One region of the Streptomyces sp. NPDC091416 genome, then DNA from elsewhere that is predicted to be linked to it. Evidence: riboswitches for the same ligand, from Rfam matches in the RefSeq annotation. Region 1 holds a riboswitch; each other region holds the start of a gene.

What was found. Region 1 has a riboswitch for cyclic di-AMP ahead of ACIQMX_RS24650 (C40 family peptidase). Riboswitches for the same ligand answer to the same signal wherever they lie in the genome.
Positions count from the first base shown of each region.
Region 2: linked by a shared signal. The riboswitch ahead of ACIQMX_RS30845 (transglycosylase family protein) and the one ahead of ACIQMX_RS24650 (C40 family peptidase) in region 1 are both predicted to bind cyclic di-AMP.
Region 3: linked by a shared signal. The riboswitch ahead of ACIQMX_RS32280 (M23 family metallopeptidase) and the one ahead of ACIQMX_RS24650 (C40 family peptidase) in region 1 are both predicted to bind cyclic di-AMP.
Region 4: linked by a shared signal. The riboswitch ahead of ACIQMX_RS23870 (transglycosylase SLT domain-containing protein) and the one ahead of ACIQMX_RS24650 (C40 family peptidase) in region 1 are both predicted to bind cyclic di-AMP.

Region 1 is NZ_JBIVTU010000008.1:302,464-306,904, forward strand. Features, by position in the region: gene ACIQMX_RS24640 (ATP-dependent Clp protease proteolytic subunit) at 1-632, shown strand, start outside; gene ACIQMX_RS24645 (hypothetical protein) at 640-948, shown strand; cyclic di-AMP (ydaO/yuaA leader) riboswitch at 1,253-1,447, shown strand; gene ACIQMX_RS24650 (C40 family peptidase) at 1,451-1,924, shown strand; gene ACIQMX_RS24655 (LysE family translocator) at 1,958-2,605, opposite strand; gene ACIQMX_RS24660 (LysR family transcriptional regulator) at 2,678-3,595, shown strand; gene ACIQMX_RS24665 (ATP-binding protein) at 3,679-4,110, opposite strand; gene ACIQMX_RS24670 (helix-turn-helix transcriptional regulator) at 4,321-4,441, shown strand, end outside.
Region 2 is NZ_JBIVTU010000012.1:117,880-122,320, reverse strand. Features, by position in the region: gene ACIQMX_RS30855 (cytochrome P450) at 1-257, shown strand, start outside; gene ACIQMX_RS30850 (transglycosylase family protein) at 363-1,316, shown strand; cyclic di-AMP (ydaO/yuaA leader) riboswitch at 1,618-1,789, shown strand; gene ACIQMX_RS30845 (transglycosylase family protein) at 1,794-2,528, shown strand; gene eno (phosphopyruvate hydratase) at 2,815-4,095, shown strand; gene ACIQMX_RS30835 (septum formation initiator family protein) at 4,208-4,441, shown strand, end outside.
Region 3 is NZ_JBIVTU010000013.1:151,348-155,788, reverse strand. Features, by position in the region: gene ACIQMX_RS32290 (pitrilysin family protein) at 1-269, shown strand, start outside; gene ACIQMX_RS32285 (M16 family metallopeptidase) at 296-1,678, shown strand; cyclic di-AMP (ydaO/yuaA leader) riboswitch at 1,906-2,071, shown strand; gene ACIQMX_RS32280 (M23 family metallopeptidase) at 2,085-2,897, shown strand; gene ACIQMX_RS32275 (GntR family transcriptional regulator) at 3,105-3,812, shown strand; gene ACIQMX_RS32270 (HPr family phosphocarrier protein) at 3,991-4,272, opposite strand.
Region 4 is NZ_JBIVTU010000008.1:102,514-106,954, reverse strand. Features, by position in the region: gene ACIQMX_RS23885 (PadR family transcriptional regulator) at 1-485, shown strand, start outside; gene ACIQMX_RS23880 (SGNH/GDSL hydrolase family protein) at 472-1,254, shown strand; partial or broken gene ACIQMX_RS23875 (ABC transporter ATP-binding protein) at 1,824-2,410, shown strand; cyclic di-AMP (ydaO/yuaA leader) riboswitch at 2,719-2,902, shown strand; gene ACIQMX_RS23870 (transglycosylase SLT domain-containing protein) at 2,908-3,786, shown strand; gene ACIQMX_RS23865 (FG-GAP repeat protein) at 3,982-4,441, shown strand, end outside.

The DNA.
Region 1 (4,441 bases):
ACCGCCCCGCCGCCCGCCACGTACTGCCCGAGTTCACGGAACGCACGTCCCAGGGGGCGCGCACGCTCGACCCCTACTCCAAGCTCCTCGCCGAACGGGTGGTGTTCCTCGGCACGCCCGTGGACGACACGGCCGCCACCGATCTGGTCGCCCAGTTCATGTACCTGGAACACGACGCTCCCGACCGGCCCATCTCGCTCTACATCAACTCCCCCGGCGGCTCCTTCGGCGCCATGACCGCCCTCTACGACACGATGGCCTACCTCACCTGCGAGGTGGAGACCTTCTGCCTCGGCCAGGCGGGCGCCGCCGCGGCCGTACTGCTCGCGGCGGGCGCCCCGGGCAAGCGGCACGCACTGCCGGGTGCCCGCGTGGTGGTGCAGCAGCCCGAACTCCCCGAGCCGGTACAGGGGCAGCCCTCCGACCTGGAGATCGAGGCGCGGGAACTGGCACGGATGCGCGACACGCTGACCGGCATGCTGGCCCGTCACACCGGCCGCGCCGCCGAGCAGATCGCCGCCGACACCGAGCGCGATCTGATCCTCGACGCCGAGGGCGCCAAGGACTACGGACTGGTCGACCACATCGTGCGACGCCGCGGACCGTCGCTGTCCGCGCACCCCGTGAGGTGAACCCGCGATGCAGCCACCGGAGTTCGCACCCCTGCCCGCCCTGACCCGCGCGGAGGGCGAGTTCATCGACCGCTACCTGCAAGTCCTCGACCAGGTGGGCCGGATCAATCCGGCCCACGGCGGCGACACCTACGGCGCCCTGCGTGCCGCCCAGGCGCTGACCTCCTACGCGGCCGCACTGCGGGACGCGCTCACGTCGATGCACGAGCGGGGCGAAGACCGGATCCACGCGGCCACGTTGACCCGGGCCCTGCGCGTCCTCGACGGCGAAAGGCGCTCCGGGCGGGTCACCGTGCCGCCCGACCCGCCGAGTTGATCAGCCCGACCGGCCGACACGCCCGACGTGCGGCCCGGATTTTCTCGCTCGTTCGGCGTAGGCGTTACTTCGCACGAGGGACAACTCGATTTGCGTTCCCGAAGTGGACGATGGGTGAAATCTCCCGTTCCGTAGCTGGTGCGGCACCGGTCGGCGAGACCCTGCGGTTTGCCGCAACGTCACCTGCCCACCCGAACGGATCATTCGTGATGAGCCTCACATATCACCGTTTCACCTCGGAAATCGGTCACTCGGTGAGTCAAGATCCCTGGGACGACAAGCCCCCGCCACCGCGGCGGGGCGGTCCGGGCGGACGCCGAGTCCTGCCGCCGCCCGGATGCCTGGTCGACAGGAGTGGATCGGCAGGAGTGGAGGACCCAGCACAACGGGCCGACCGGACTTCCGGTTGACCCTCGGGGTGAAGCCGCGACTGCGGCCGGGCGACTTCGCCGGCCCGAACCCGACAGGTCATCCTTCACAGGCGGCTGACGAAGGGTTGCGCATGACTGCGCAGGTTCATGTCCCGTCTCTGCTCACCCGGGCCGGTACGGCCTCGGTGATGACTCTCGCCGCCGTCGGCGGCACGCTGTTCGTGCCCGGCGCCGTGACCGACGCCCAGGCCGCCACTCATTCGATGAAGGCCCTCACCATCGCCGCGTCGAAGAAGGGCGCGCCCTACCGGTGGGGTGCCACCGGGCCCAGCCGATTCGACTGCTCCGGGCTGACGCTCTACTCCTTCAAGAAGGCCGGGAAGAAGCTCCCGCGCACGGCCCAGCAGCAGTACAACAAGACCCGCCACATCTCGTCGTCCAAGCGGCAACGCGGCGATCTGGTCTTCTTCCGCTCCGGCCGCAGCATCTACCACGTGGGCATCTACGCGGGCAGCGGCAGGATCTGGCACTCGCCCAAGACAGGGGCCGTGGTCCGCCTGGAGAAGATCTGGACGAAGAGCGTCTCCTACGGACGCGTCCGTTGAGGCCTCTCCCGCGTCCCGGCCCGCTCTCCCGCCTCAGCGCAGCAGCGGGCCCGTCACCAGGGCCAGGCCCAGCGCGGTGAGTGCCGCGCCGCTGCCGCCCTCGATCACCCGGGCGGCACGCGGCCGGCGCAGCCACCGGCCGAGGCGGTCCACCAGGAGCGCCACGACCGGGAACCAGATCAGCGCCAGGAGCACGACGATCGCGGCGAGCAGCAGCGTTCTGGGCAGGGGCGCGGCCCCGGCCGGCACGAACTGCGGCAGCAGGCTGAGGAAGAGCACGGGCGCCTTGGGGTTCAGCGCATTGGTCAGGAATCCCTGGCGCAGTGCGCGACCGGTTCCCATGCCCGCCCGCCCGCTGTCCGCCTCATCCGGCCGGGGGTCCGCCGTCCGTCCGGCGCCGCTCCTGGCCGCGTACAGGGCGCTGATCCCCAGGTAGAGCACATAGGCCCCGCCCAGCAGCTGAATGGTCCGGAACAGCACGGGCACCGCCACCAGCACGGCGGCCAGACCGGCGACGGCGAGCGCGGTGTGGAGGAGGAGGCCCCCGGCGACCCCGAGCGCGGTCGCCACTCCTGTCGCGCGCGAGGCGAGGGCGTTGCGTACGACGACGGTGAAGTCCGCGCCGGGCAGCGCGACCATGGCGGAGGCGACCCCGACGAAGGCGGTCAGTTGTGCGTCCATGGGTCAACCCTGGACCGCCGGAGCCTTTAGCGTGTACTTGCAATCTTCTGGGTCTGCCAAAAGGAACGCTTAATGTACGACCCGACACGGCTCGCGGCGCTCGTGGCGGTCGCCGAGGCCGGTTCGATCACCCGGGCCGCCGCCCGCCTGGGATACACCGCCCCGGCACTCTCCCAGCAGCTCGCCAAGCTGGAGCGGGAGGCGGGGGCGGCGCTGCTGGTGCGCCATCACCGGGGCGCCCGGCTGACCGCGGCGGGCGAGCTCCTCGCCGGACGCGCCCGGCGGGTCCTCGACGAGATGGAGCAGGCACGCCACGAACTGGCCCGCCTCGCCGGACTCTCCGGCGGCCGTCTGCGCGTCGGCACCTTCACCACCGCGGGCATCCATCTGCTGCCTCCGGTACTGAGCGCGTTCCGCCGGGCCCACCCGGACGTGGAGCTGGCCGTCACCGAGTACGAGCCGCCGGGCGGGGTGGCCGCGGTGGCCGCGGGCGAGGTGGATCTGGCGCTGACCCACGACTACGAGCCGGGTCCCGTGACGCCGCCGCCGTCAGGTGTCCTGGCCGAATCGGTCCTGGTCGAGGAACTGGTCCTGATCACGGCCGTCGGCCAGATCCTGGCGGACGGCAGCGGGCGGCTCCCGGTGACGGAGCTGGCGGGCCGCCCCCTGATCAGCAGCGCGCCCACGCATCCGCCGCGCCGCGGGGTGGAGAGCGCGCTCACCGAAGCGGGGGCGCTGCCCGCGGTGGTCTGCGAGTCGCCCGGCTACGCGCTGGTGTGCGCCCTGGTCAGTGCGGGCATCGGGATGGCGGTGGTGCCGGAGATGGTCGCCGCCATGTCGCCGACGCCCCTGTCCGTCCGGCGGCTGGAGCCGGCCTCGTTCCGCCGGACGATCTCGGTGGTCCATCGCGGTGACCGCGCGAGCCCGGCGGCTTCGACACTTCGGGCGCTGCTGCGCAGCGGATTCGGGCGGGCAGCGGTGCCCGGGTGACCCACGCGCGCAGCCGGGGATCACGGTGACCACGGCCACGGCGACCATCGCGCCCGGGTGACCCACGCACGCGGCCGGGGAAGTCAGTGCTGGACGGGAACCTGCCACGGCAGCGCGATCCAGACGGTCTTCCCGCCGTCCGGGGTGGGCGTGACGGTGAGCCGGCCACCGTACTCCTTGGCCAGCGAACGGATGATCACCATGCCGCGGCCGTTGTCCTGCTGTACGGCCGCCGGCAGCCGCTGGGGCCACCGGGGGTGACTGTCCGTCACTCCGAGGCTCAGCTGCTCCTCCCGCTCCAGCCGGAGGTCCACGGTGAAGGTGGGAGACTGCCCGAACGTGTGCTGGACCGCGTTGGTCGCGAGTTCCGAGACGATGAGCCGGACGGTCTCGCCCGTGTCCGTGCCGTCGGGCAGTCCCCATTCGGCCAGCACCCGGGCGACATAGCGCCGGGCCGCGGAGACCGATACCGGCTCGCTCGGCAGGGTGACACGTGCTTCCTGATGGTCTGCCATGGCGAGCCGTCCCTTTCCCACCCGGAAGCGACCCCGCGATCGATGGTTCCGGGTTGTGCTTCGCGCCAGATTGCCACTGATGCTGCCCGCTGTAACGGCGATCCACCAAGATATGCATATATCTGTCGCTCGAAGCGGTGAACTCTGCCCCGGATGTCCCGTAAGGGCGCCACACTGTCCGCTCGACAGGGAGTGGGAGGGAGGCACCACATGCAGCACGGCCCTGCGGTGCGACGCCGCAAGCTCGGGGAGGAACTGCGGAGTCTGCGCCATGCGTCAGGACTCACGAGCCGGGACGCGGCTCGTCTGCTCGGCTGGCACCAGTCGAAGG
Region 2 (4,441 bases), on a different contig from region 1:
ACCTTGCGCGGCGTGACAATCAGCACCTCGGCTACGGTCACGGAATCCACTACTGCCTGGGAGCGCCGCTGGCCCGGCTGGAGGGGCAGGCCGCGCTCGCCACCCTCCTGAAGCGCCTGCCCGACCTGCGACTTGCGGGAGAACCTGCCGATTTGCGGTGGCGTGGCGGGCTCATCATGCGCGGACTGCGTACGCTGCCGGTGGAGTTCACGCCCGGGCCGGTACGCGACGAAGGTGACACTCTGTCAACTCTGTGACTTTCACGTGATCTGCGCTGCATCGACTTGTGACATGCGTTCGAGTCCCGCTAGGTTCACCGTTCGACTCACCCGTCACCCGTCAGTCACACGGAAGGCATTCCCATGGGCTCCGCGAACGGCAGACACCGTCGCCCTCGGCAGGCACCCGCCATCATCGTCGCCGCAGGCGTGACCGGCTCGGCCATCGCCATCCCGCTGCTCGGTGCGGCGGGTGCGCACGCCGCCGACGCCTCGACCTGGGACCGCGTGGCCGAGTGCGAGAGCGGCGGCATGTGGAGCGCCGACCTCGGCAACGGCTACTACGGAGGTCTGCAGTTCTCGCAGGAGGTCTGGAAGTCGTACGGCGGCGAGTCGTACGCCGAGCGCGCGGACCTCGCCAGCCGCTCGCAGCAGATCGCCGTGGCGGAGAAGGTCCTGGAGGACCAGGGGCCGAAGGCGTGGCCCAGCTGCGCGGTCATCTCGGGCCTCGCCGTGGACAGCGGGCTGCCGGGCGTGGACCCGGGCAGCGCCCCGTCCGCCGACCCGGCGGACACCGTGGACCCGTCCGCGAGCGCCGATCCGTCCGCGAGCGCCGATCCGTCCGGGGACGCGACCCCGTCGGACGACGCGTCCTCGAAGACGAAGACGAAGGCACCGTCGGGCGACGCGAAGGACGAGGACGCGAAGCCGGACGCGTCGGCGTCCCCGTCGGCCACGCCCTCCGCGACGCCCCCGGGTGACGCCTCCGGGGCCGGGAAGGGTTCCTCCGAGGGGCAGGAGAAGGGCGGCAAGCACCGTGGCGCCCCGGCTCCCGAGGAGACCCCTGGGAGCGCCGGCGGCCGGGACGCGGGCCGGCACGCCTCGCGCGGTGACAGTGGCGCACGCGACACCGGAGCCCCGGCTGCTGACGGCGCGTACACCGTGCGCGCGGGCGACAACCTGTGGGCGATTGCTGATGCACAGGAGCTGCCCGGCGGCTGGACGGCCCTGTACGAGGCCAACAAGGCCGAGGTGGGCTCCGACCCCGACCTCATCCTGCCTGGCCAGAGCCTCGATCTCGGCGTGAAGGCCGAATGAGCGCGGTCTGATGATCAGCTGAAAACACCCCAAATATTGGGGTAGTTAAGAGGTCTATGTCCCACTTTTGACCAAGTGAGACATGGGTCTCTTTGCGTGAACTGGCGTGTCTTGTCCGGGAGGTCCCGCCGCATCCGTTCCCACCTGCGCAAACAGTACTTCTTCGGGTGCAAGTAAGGGCTGTTTATACGGTATGTCCATCTTTGGATATGCGGGTTGGTTGTGTTTACGGTCGGAACCGCTCGCACCGCGGGCCCCGTCGACCGTCACGCCGAATCCTGCCGTCGGTCGAAGGGAACAGACGCGTAAAGCGCCGTAGGCAGGAGCGGGGGACCCAGGTAAGCGCCGGGCCCGATCGTCGCAAGACGCATCAGGACCGGCTTGGGGTGAAGTCGCGCGCTAGGACGTGCGACCGGGCAACTCACTTGGCCCGAACCCGACAGCTCACCTCGCAGGCGTCGGTGAGGAGAAGTCTCGATGCTGCTCAACAGCAAGGGCAACAAGCACCGTCGCCCGTCCAAGGCCGTCCGTATCGCCACGCTCGCCGGTGTCACCGGTGCCGCCATCGCCGTGCCCCTGATGGGCGCGACCGGCGCCTCCGCCGCCTCCGTCTCCACGTGGGACGCCGTCGCCCAGTGCGAGTCCGGCGGCAACTGGTCCATCAACACCGGCAACGGCTACTACGGCGGCCTGCAGTTCTCGCAGTCCAGCTGGGCCGCCGCCGGCGGCACCCAGTACGCGGCCCGCGCCGACCTGGCCACCAAGGCTCAGCAGATCGCCACCGCCGAGAAGCTCCTCGCCCTCCAGGGCCCGGGCGCCTGGGCCTGCGCCGGCGCCGGCAACCTGAGCAACGACGGTGTCGACCCGGGCGTCGACACCGGCTCCTCCGCCGCCAAGACCGAGGCCGCCCCGAAGCAGGAGTCCGCGCCGGTCCAGAAGGCTGAGCCGAAGAAGGCCGAGCGCACCGAGGCCCCCGCCACCAACCGCTCGGACCGCGCCGCCGCTCCGAAGAAGACCGTCACCACCCCGACCGGCAAGAAGGTCGCGAAGGGTGACGGCGAGTACAAGGTCGTCACCGGCGACTCCCTGAGCAAGATCGCCGCCGACCACAAGGTCGAGGGCGGCTGGGAGCAGCTCTTCAAGCTGAACAAGGACATCGTCACGGACGCCGACCTGATCTACCCGGGTCAGCAGCTCCACCTGACGAAGTAGTCGCGATCTCTCCTCGCCGATGACCCCGGCCGCCCCGGCCCGGTGCGCACCTTCCCCCCGTGCGTGCCGGTCCGGGGTGAGCCGGTTTCTGCGTTGATCGTTCAACTGTTGTAGTTACTAGCCAGTAAATTTCTGGCCTTTTGCCCCGCTGTGCCTGCCCTTGGGTCCTTTTTCGTCCCAGGGGACGGGCGGTCGGCCGGTTGCGGTGGCCCGGCCGGTTAGGCTCTTGTCGCAAGGCCAAAGCGACCCTGCACCACAAGCGTCACATCCCAGAAGGAGATGCCTCGTGCCGTCCATCGACGTCGTCGTAGCCAGGGAAATCCTCGACTCCCGCGGAAACCCCACGGTCGAGGTCGAGGTCGGCCTCGACGACGGCAGCACGGGCCGTGCTGCCGTTCCGTCCGGCGCCTCCACCGGCGCGTTCGAGGCCATCGAGCTTCGCGACGGCGACCCCAGCCGTTACCACGGCAAGGGCGTCGAGAAGGCCGTCCTCGCCGTGATCGAGCAGATCGGCCCGGAGCTCGTCGGCTACGACGCGACCGAGCAGCGGCTGATCGACCAGGCGATGTTCGACCTCGACGCCACGGAGAACAAGGGCTCGCTCGGCGCCAACGCCATCCTCGGCGTCTCGCTCGCCGTGGCGCACGCCGCCTCCGAGGCCTCGGACCTGCCGCTGTTCCGCTACCTCGGTGGCCCGAACGCGCACCTGCTGCCCGTCCCGATGATGAACATCCTCAACGGCGGGTCGCACGCCGACTCCAACGTGGACATCCAGGAGTTCATGATCGCGCCGATCGGCGCGGAGTCCTTCTCCGAGGCCCTGCGCTGGGGCGCCGAGGTCTACCACACGCTGAAGAAGGTCCTGAAGACCAAGGGCCTGTCCACCGGTCTCGGTGACGAGGGCGGCTTCGCGCCGAACCTGGAGTCGAACCGCGCCGCCCTGGACCTCATCGTCGAGGCCATCAAGGAAGCCGGCTACGCCCCGGGCAAGGACATCGCGCTCGCGCTCGACGTCGCCGCCTCGGAGTTCTACAAGGACGGCAAGTACGAGTTCGAGGGCAAGTCCCGCTCGGCCGCCGAGATGACCGAGTACTACGAGGAGCTCGTCTCCGCGTACCCGCTGGTCTCCATCGAGGACCCGCTGTACGAGGACGACTGGGCCGGCTGGAAGGTCATCACCGACAAGATCGGCGCCAAGGTGCAGATCGTCGGCGACGACCTCTTCGTCACCAACCCGGAGCGGCTGTCCCGCGGCATCGAGGAGGGCTCGGCCAACGCCCTGCTCGTCAAGGTCAACCAGATCGGTTCGCTGACCGAGACCCTGGACGCCGTCGAGCTGGCCCAGCGCAACGGCTTCAAGTGCATGATGTCGCACCGTTCCGGCGAGACCGAGGACGTCACCATCGCCGACCTCGCGGTCGCCGTGAACTGCGGCCAGATCAAGACCGGCGCCCCGGCCCGCTCGGACCGCGTCGCCAAGTACAACCAGCTGCTGCGCATCGAGGAGATCCTCGACGACGCCGCGGTGTACGCGGGCCGCTCGGCGTTCCCGCGCTTCAAGGGCTGACATCCGGGCCCGGTGAAGCCCGGCCGGGTCAAGTGCCCCGGCCTCCGTCCGTCCCCGCACTCGGTCCCGTACCGTGTGCGGGGACGGACGTGCGTAATGGGGAGGCGGAGACATGGCCGCGAAGGACCGGGACCGGTTCTCCACCGCGACCCGGCTGCGGCTGCTCGGTGAGCAGACCGCCGCCCGCGTCTACCGCTCCCAGAACCGCCGTCAGGCGCGCCGCTCCCGGCTCACCGGCCGGGCCGCCTTCCTGGCCCTGGTGGTCTGCTCGCTGATCGTCGCCCTCGCGTATCCGATGCGGCAGTACGTGTCGCAGCGCGACGAGATCGCCGATCAGGAGCGGCTG
Region 3 (4,441 bases), on a different contig from region 1:
AGTGGCTGGACCGTCTCGGTACGGTCGCGGGCCGCGCCGACGAACTGTGCCGGTTCGCCGTGCTGTTCGGTGACCCGCAGCTCGCCCTGACCGCCGTGCACCGGGTGCTCGACGTGACGGCCGAGGAGGTCAAGGCGGCCGCCAGGGCCCAGCTGCGGCCGGACAACCGGGCGGTGCTGGTGTACGAGCCGGTCGAGCCCGCCGAGGCCGCCGACGAAGAGGCGGATGCCGCCACCGACACCGACGCGCACGAAGGGGCGGACCAGTGACCGACGCTGCCGCGACTGGAGTTTCGATGGAGTACCACCCGCAGCCCGCCCCCGGCGTGGCCAGGCCCTGGGCCTTCCCGGCGCCCGAGCGCGGCTCCCTGCCCAACGGCCTCACGGTGCTGCGCTGCCACCGCCCCGGCCAGCAGGTCGTCGCCGTCGAGATCTTCCTCGACGCCCCGCTGGACGCCGAGCCCGAGGGTCTGGACGGGGTCGCCACGATCATGTCCCGTGCCCTGTCCGAAGGCACCGACAAGCAGAGCGCCGAGGAGTTCGCCGCCGAGCTGGAGCGGTGCGGCGCCACCCTGGACGCCCACGCCGACCATCCCGGTGTCCGGGTCTCCCTGGAGGTTCCGGCCTCCCGGCTGGCCAAGGCGCTCGGCCTGGTGGCCGAGGCGCTGCGGGCGCCGGCCTTCGCCGACAGCGAGATCGAGCGTCTCGTCGGCAACCGGCTGGACGAGATCCCGCACGAGCAGGCCAACCCGGCCCGGCGTGCCGCCAAGCAGCTCTCCAAGGAGCTGTTCCCGGCCACGGCGCGCATGTCGCGCCCGCGCCAGGGCACCGAGGAGACCGTGGCCCGGATCGACTCCGCGGCCGTGCGCGCCTTCTACGACGCCCACATCCGCCCGTCGACGGCGACCGCCGTGGTCGTGGGGGACCTCACGGGCATCGACCTGGACGCGCTGCTCGCCGACACCGTCGGTGACTGGTCGGGCAACACGGCGGAGCCCCGCCCCGTCCCGCCGATCACCGCCGACGACACGGGCCGTGTGGTGATCGTGGACCGACCCGGCGCGGTGCAGACGCAGCTGCTGATCGGCCGGATCGGCGCCGACCGGCACGACAGCGTCTGGGCGGCCCAGGTGCTCGGCACCTACTGCCTGGGAGGCACGCTCACCTCCCGGCTCGACCGGGTGCTGCGCGAGGAGAAGGGCTACACCTACGGCGTACGGGCCTTCGCCCAGGTGCTGCGGTCGACGGCTCCGGACTCCGCCTCCGGGGCCACGGGCGCCGCGATGCTCGCCATCAGCGGTTCCGTGGACACGGAGTCCACGGGGCCGGCGCTGGAGGACCTGTGGAAGGTCCTGCGGACCCTGGCGGCCGAAGGGCTGACGGACGCCGAGCGGGAGACGGCCGTGCAGAACCTCGTGGGCGTCGCTCCGCTGAAGTTCGAGATGGCGGCCTCCGTCGCCGGCACCCTCGCCGACCAGGTCGAGCAGCACCTCCCGGACGACTTCCAGGCGCAGCTCTACGCACGCCTGGCCGACACCGGCACCGTGGAGGCGACGGCGGCCGTGGTCAACGCCTTCCCGGAGGACCGGCTGGTCACGGTCCTCGTCGGGGACGCCGCGCAGATCGCCGACCCGGTCCGGGCCCTCGGCATCGGTGAGGTGTCGGTGGTGACCGGCTGAGACACCGGTCGTCCCGCCCCGGTACCGGGGCGGGACGGAAGCATGAGGAAGGTCCCGGCGGAGTGGTCTCCGCCGGGACCTTCCTTTTTGTCCGCTTTGCGGGAGAGATCGCCTCTCCGCCCTGTGGGATGCGCTACAAAACGGCCTGTCCGTTTGGTGGCGGGAAGTGCCCCCGCTTAGCGTCGGCTCGGCTGTCCGCCACTCGTATGCCGCATCCGTGACGTACCGGGCAGTCATCGCCGAGTCCCCGTCAGGCGCGAGCCCGGGGAGCCGGGGACCCACGCAGTCCCTGGGGTGAATCGGACGACCGTGTCCCGTAGGGGCCGGGGATCCGTAGGAGACCTTCCTGCTCCGAACCCGTCAGCTAACCCGGTAGGCGAGAAGGAAGGAAAGGACCAGCCACTTCATGGCGTTCACCCGTGCCACCGGGAAGCATCGTGCCCCGGGCCGTCTGACGCGCACCGGCGCGAAGGCCGTCGGCATCGCGACCCTGGCCACCACCGGCGTCATCGGAGGACTGGCCTCCCCGGCCCTCGCCGCGGACACCGGAGCCCCCGCCGTCGGCGACACCGGCCTCACCCAGGTCATCGCCATCGAGAACGCCCTCGCCGAGCAGATCGACGCGCAGGCGGACGCACAGCAGCACCAGGCCGACGTCGCGAAGAAGAAGGCCGAGGCCAAGAAGAAGGCCGAAGCCAAGGCCAAGGCCGCCGCGAAGGCCAAGGCCGCCGCGGAGGCGAAGGCGGCCCGGGCCGAGAAGGCCCGCGCGAGCGCCGCCCGCGCCGCCCGTTCCGCCGAGCGCACCCGGCTCGGCGCCTTTCAGCTCCCCGTCGCCGGTACGTACGTGAGCACCGGCTACAAGTCCAGCGGCTCCATGTGGTCCTCCGGCAGCCACTCCGGCATCGACTTCCACGCCGCGTCCGGCAGCTCCGTCGTCGCCGTCGGCGCCGGCACGGTCGTCGAGGCCGGCTGGGGCGGGGCGTACGGCAACAACATCGTGCTGCGGATGACGGACGGCACCTACACCCAGTACGGCCACCTCTCCTCGATCGGCGTGTCCGTCGGCCAGAGCGTCGGTGCGGGCCAGCAGATCGGCCTCTCCGGCTCCACGGGCAACTCGACCGGCCCGCACCTCCACTTCGAGGCCCGCACCACGCCCTCGTACGGCTCCGACATGGACCCGGTCGCCTACCTGCGCGCCCACGGCGTCTCCGTCTGACCGACGACGATCCCGCGACGAAGGCCCCGGCACAGCGCCGGGGCCTTCGTCGTGTCCGTGGGCCGGACCCGTGCCGGAACGGCCCCGGTGACCAAAAGATATTCATGAATTTCCGCCCGCTGTCGGAAATGCGACCGCATTGCAATAGAGTCGCAGGACAGGCGTCGATCGGCCGCGTTTCGCGGGGATTAAGGCGGAGGTTCGGACATGCGCATTCCGGCGCATTCGGTATGCACGGCAATCCGTGAAGACATCGTCTCGGGTGTCTTCGAACGCGGCAGCCGACTCACCGAGGAGGTGCTCGCACGGCGTTACGGGGTCTCCCGGGTGCCGGTACGGGAAGCGCTGCGCACCCTGGAGTCCGAAGGGTTCGTGGTCACCCGCAGGCACGCCGGAGCCTGCGTGGCCGAGCCCACCGAGCAGGAGGCCGCAGACCTCCTGGAGGTCCGGATGCTGCTGGAGCCGCTCGGCGCGGCCCGCGCGGCCCACCGCCGCTCGGACGCACACCTCAAGGTGCTGCGCGGCCTGGTCAGGCTCGGCCAGGAGCGCGCCCGCCGGGGCGAGGGCGAGGACCTGCGCTCCCTGGGCGGCTGGTTCCACGAGACGCTCGCACAGGCCTCCGGCAGCCCCGGCCTGATCGCGCTGCTCACCCAGCTGCGGCACAAGACCGCCTGGATGTACGCGATCGAGTCCCCGGCCCGGCCGGCCGACTCATGGGCCGAGCACGGGGCCATCGTGGACGCCGTGGCGCGCGGGGACGCGGAGAGGGCGCGGGCGCTGACCGCCCAGCACGCCGAGCGGGCCGCCGTCGCATATCGGCTGCGCCGCCCCGGCCGGCCGGAGTCCGCCGAGGCCGGGACCGGCCGGGTGAGGACTTCGCAACATGCCGTAAACACCCCGAGCGGCCGGCATTAACAATTGCGCCGTATACAAAGAGTGGGCAATTCGAAGGGCTTTATTTCTGCTGCCCTCATTCGCCACCGCTGAGCCATTCGGCGACCCGTTCTTTATGGCTGAACGAAAGAGCCGCGGCACCCGGTCGAGGGTGGCGCGGCTCTTTCGCAGGAATTCCCGCGGTCGTGACCCGTCGGGGTCAGACGGTCTCCGGGAGCTCGTCGAGCCCCTCGGCGACCAGCTTGGACAGACGGTCCAGAGCGGCTTCGGCGTTGTCGGCCTCGGACGCGAGAACGATCTCCTCGCCGCCCTGGGCGCCGAGTCCGAGCACGGCGAGCATGGAGGCCGCGTTCACCGGGTTGCCATCGGCCTTGGCGATGGTCACGGGGATGCCGGAAGCCGTGGCGGCACGGACGAAGATGGAAGCGGGGCGGGCGTGCAGGCCCTCGGCCCAACCGACGTTGACGCGGCGCTCAGCCATGGTTCTGCCCTTCACGAATCAATGGTTGTCTAGACCAGTCTCTCATGCAGTGCGCGATGCTCCGGCCGACCCGCGGACCGCTTCACACCCGCGCCGAGGGTCGCCCGGCACCCCTCAGACTGCCCCGGCCCCGGCACCTACGCGACCGCTGGCGGAGCCGTACGCTTTG
Region 4 (4,441 bases), 200 kb from region 1:
TCGCGAACTTCTGGCACGCCCTGCCCCAGCAGCTGTACACCGAGCTGGCCAGGCTGGAGAAGGAGGGGCTGGTCGAGGGCCGGCAGGTGGTTCAGGAGACCCGGCCCAACAAACGTGTCTTCCAGGTCACCGACGCCGGCCGCGAGGAGCTGGAGAAGTTCGCCGCGACCACGTCCAAGCCGTCCTTCATCCGCGACGACCTGCTCGTCAAGGTCCAGTCCGCCGACCGCATCGGCACCGCACAGGTCATCGAGCAGCTCGATGAGCGAGTGGCCGCGGCGGACGCGAAGATCGCGCTCCTCGACGATCTGCTGCGGCAGATGCGCGGGGAAGCGGACGAGGACGAGTTCCTCCGCCACGGCGAGCGCATCGGGCCGTACCTGACGTGCCTGCGCGGCGTGGCCTTCGAGCAGGGCCACCGGGACTGGTGCCTGCGGATCGCGGCCGTGCTGCGGGAGAGGCAGGCGGCTCATGCCGGGCGTTGAGTACCTGCGCTACGTCGCGCTGGGCGACAGCCAGACCGAAGGGGTCGGCGACGGGGACGACATCATCGGCCTGCGCGGCTGGGCCGACCGGCTCGCCGAGCACCTCACCACCGTCAGCCCCGGCCTCCAGTACGCCAATCTGGCCGTGCGGGGACGGGTCGCCGGCCAGGTCCACGCCGAACAGCTGGAACCGGCTCTCGCCCTGCGCCCCGACCTGGCCACCGTCGTGGCCGGGGTCAACGATCTGCTCCGGCCGCGGGTCGACGTCGGGGAGGTGGCCGGCCACCTGGAGGAGATGTTCGCCGCGCTCACCGCGGCCGGGGCGCAGGTGGCGACCCTGACCATCCCCGACGTGGGGAAGATCGCGCCCGTCGCCCGGCCCGTCAGGTCCAGGGTGTCGGAGCTCAACACCCTCATCCGCGCCGCCGCGGCCCGCCACGGCGTCGCCGTCGCCGAGATAGCCCATCACCCCGTCGCCACCGACCCGCGCCTGTGGAGCGTCGACCGGCTGCACGCCAGCCCGCTCGGCCACGCGCGGATCGCCTCAGCCGTCGCCCAGGCCATCGACCTGCCCCACAGCGACTCCACCTGGACGCACCCGTTGCCACCCCAAGTGCTCCCCACCGGCTGGCAGTCCGCCGGGGCCGAACTGCGCTGGGCCGCCGCGTTCCTCGGCCCGTGGCTCGGGCGCCGGCTGCGCGGCCGGTCATCGGGAGACGGACGCACCGCCAAGCGCCCCCACCTCCTGCCCCTGAGTACCGCGGCATGACCGCCCGCCCGCGCCGCCGCGGCTGAGGTTCACGCACGGGTGCCCGAAGGGGTCCGGCCCACCGCGTCGCGCGGTGGGCCGGACTCCTTCGGCGGGTGACGGAAGGTCAGCGTGCGAGGCGGATGCGGTGCAGCTGGTCCTTGCCGTCGGCGCCCGCACCGGACGTGTCGATGACGGACGTGACCCCCGACAGCGCCGTGCTCCGCGCCGTCGACGCCCACACCGGAGTTGCCGACGAGGGACGTGGCCCCGTACGACAGCGTGGTGCTCCGCACCGGGACGCTCTCCTGGCTCCTCCGGAGGCGCAGCCCGCTGGCCTCAGCGCTGCTCGTTCCGCTGCCGGCTTTCCGCGTCAGCCTTTCAGTGATGGCGCGTTCGTCCGGGACGAGCCTGTCGCGGACTCTCTCGGGGTTCCTGGGAACCGGCGACGCCGGAACCGTCACGATCGTGTGGGAACCTCCGGCGGCCCCGCGTCTTCACCGGCCTGCTGGTCGGTGCCGCCTCGGCGTCGCGGGCAGTCCCACCCGGACCCTGGCCGCAAACCGCCTCGCCGCACCCGGGAGACCGGCCGCCGCAGGGCCGCCCGCCATGTCGCGCCGCTGCCGCAGTCGCCTCGGGCCCCCGAGGCGGTCACCGTGGACGGCCTGGTGCGGGCTACGGCCGCAGCCCGCACCAGAGGCTGCTGCGTCAGTGGTCGCGCGAGGACGAGCGGGCGGTACACGACGCACTCGACGCCACCGGCACCACCGGCCTGGCCGGAGGGGAGCGCGTCGACCGGTTGTCCCGGCGGGCAGCGCCGGCGCTGCCCGCGCGGTGGGGCCGGCCCGGCAGACCCCGGTCGTCCTGCTCGACGAACCGACCATCGCCCTCCACCCCGGGCCTGCCGTCGAGGTCCTGGAACCCGTCCGCGAGGTCGCGGCCACCGGCCGTGCCGTCGTCATGGTCCAGCACGGCCTGGCTGCCGCTGCCCGCTACGCCGACCCGCTCGTCGCCATGAAGGACGGCCGCGTCATCGCCTCGGGCGCCCCCCGGGCGACGGTCGACGCGGCACTGGTGAAGGAGCATGTACGCGCTCGGCGCGGACATGCTCGCCGCCCCGGGCGACGGCTCACCGGTCGTCGTGCCGCGCACCGAACAGGCGTCGCCGGGCAGGTGACCCCCACCCCTCAATGTCCCAATTAGGTGATTGATCGTAATAGTCGGGAATGCTCCCCGTGTCGCGGGCCCGGGGGTGCGGCGTCCGGGCGACGGGCAAATCGCCCGTTTCGGGCGCAGTGGCCAGCGTCACGTTTCCCGCCCCTGACGCGGAACCAGATGCTTCGGTTCCCTGTCGCCCCTAGAAAGCCGGCCCGCCCGGATGTGACCGGCATCGCACATTTCCTTTTATTGATCTTGCGAATCAATTGTGATCAGGAATTCCGGGCTTGTTTCGCCCGGTCTTTCTCGCTTACGGTCACCGTCAATCCGGATGGAACGCCGAATCCTGCCGCCGTCCGGTAACCCGACCACTCACGTACGGCAGGAGCGGGGGACCCAGGTTTGCCGCCGTTCCGGGAATCCGGAGCGGCTAGGGGTGAAGTCGCCATGCGCGGCCGGACATCTCCAGTCCGAACCCGACAGCTCACCTCGCAGGCGGCGGAGAGGAAAAGCGCCATGCCCATCAAGGGTCATCACCGTCGTTCCAAGTCCACCCCCCTGACCCGCGGTCTCATCGCCGTGAGCGCGGGCAGCGCGGTTCTCGCGCTCCCCCTGATCGCTGCCGGATCGGCTTCCGCCGCACCGGTCCAGTCGGTCGTCGCGGAAAAGGCCGTGGCCCCGGTTTCCGTTGCCGGCAAGGGAATTGCCGTACAGCAGGGCAAGTCCACCACCTATTCCGTGATCTCCGGCGATTCGCTTGCCAAGATCGCTCGTGGGCATTCCCTCGCCGGTGGCTGGGAGCAGCTCTACAAGGACAACCGGAACGTGGTCGGCGGCAACCCCGACCTGATCCACCCGGGCCTGAAGCTGACCATCGGCGCCAAGTCCACCGCCGCCGCCCCCAAGGCCGCGACCCCGAGCGATTCCAAGGCGGAGAACACCTCCGACAGCGCTTCGCAGTCGTCGGCCGCCCGTGCCGAGAGCGCCGACCGCGCCGACCGTTCCGAGCGGACGGCGATGCCCGTCGCCGAGCAGACCGCCGAGACCGCTCCCGCGCAGGCCGCGACGGCGTACACCGACGACCTCGACGGCTGGATCAAGGAGTCCCTCGCCATCATGGCCGAGCACGGTATCCCCGGCAGCTATGACAGCATCCACCGCAACATCATGCGCGAGTCCTCGGGCAACCCGCAGATCGTCAACAACTGGGACTCGAACGCCGCCGCCGGCACCCCGTCCAAGGGCCTCCTCCAGGTCATCCAGCCCACGTTCGACGCGTACCACGTGCCCGGCACCTCGCTGGACATCCTGGACCCCGTCGCCAACATCACCGCCGCGTGCAACTACGCCGCCGCGACGTACGGCTCGATCGACAACGTCTTCGGGGCCTACTGATCCACCGCGGTACCGCCCCCGCGCGGAGCCGTGAGAAGGGGTGGAAGGGAGCTCGGCAGCTCCCTTCCACCCCTTTTGCGATGCCGTACAACCCTTGCGCCGCCGAGCCGGTCCAACAGGGCGCCGGGAGGGAAACGGGCTCTTCCCGGCATCCCCCCGGTCTCGCCCGGTCATCCTTGAACCGAGGAGCCGCTCGTGCGCACCTACCGGCCGGCCGCCGTCGTCGCGGCCTCGTTCCTCCTGATCGCCGGGGCCGCCGTCACCGCGCCCTCCGCCTACGCCGCCGGCACTCCCGGCGGAACGCACGCGGACGACCGCAACACCGACTTCAACGGTGACGGCTACGAGGACGTGCTCATCGGCGCGCCCGGCGGGACCATCGGCGGCAAGAAGGGCGCGGGCTACGTGACCGTGCAGTACGGCGGGCCGGGCGGCATCGGCACCGCCCGGGGCGCCGTCCTCAGCCAGGACACCACCGGGGTACCGGGCGGCGCCGAGGCCGGGGACGGCTTCGGCACCGCCCTCGCCACCGGCGACCTGGACGGGGACGGGTACGACGACGCCGTCGTGGGCCTCCCGGGCGAGAACGTCGAACCGGTTACCGACGCGGGCGGCGTCATCGTCCTGTGGGGCTCCGCGCAGGGGCTCTCCGGCT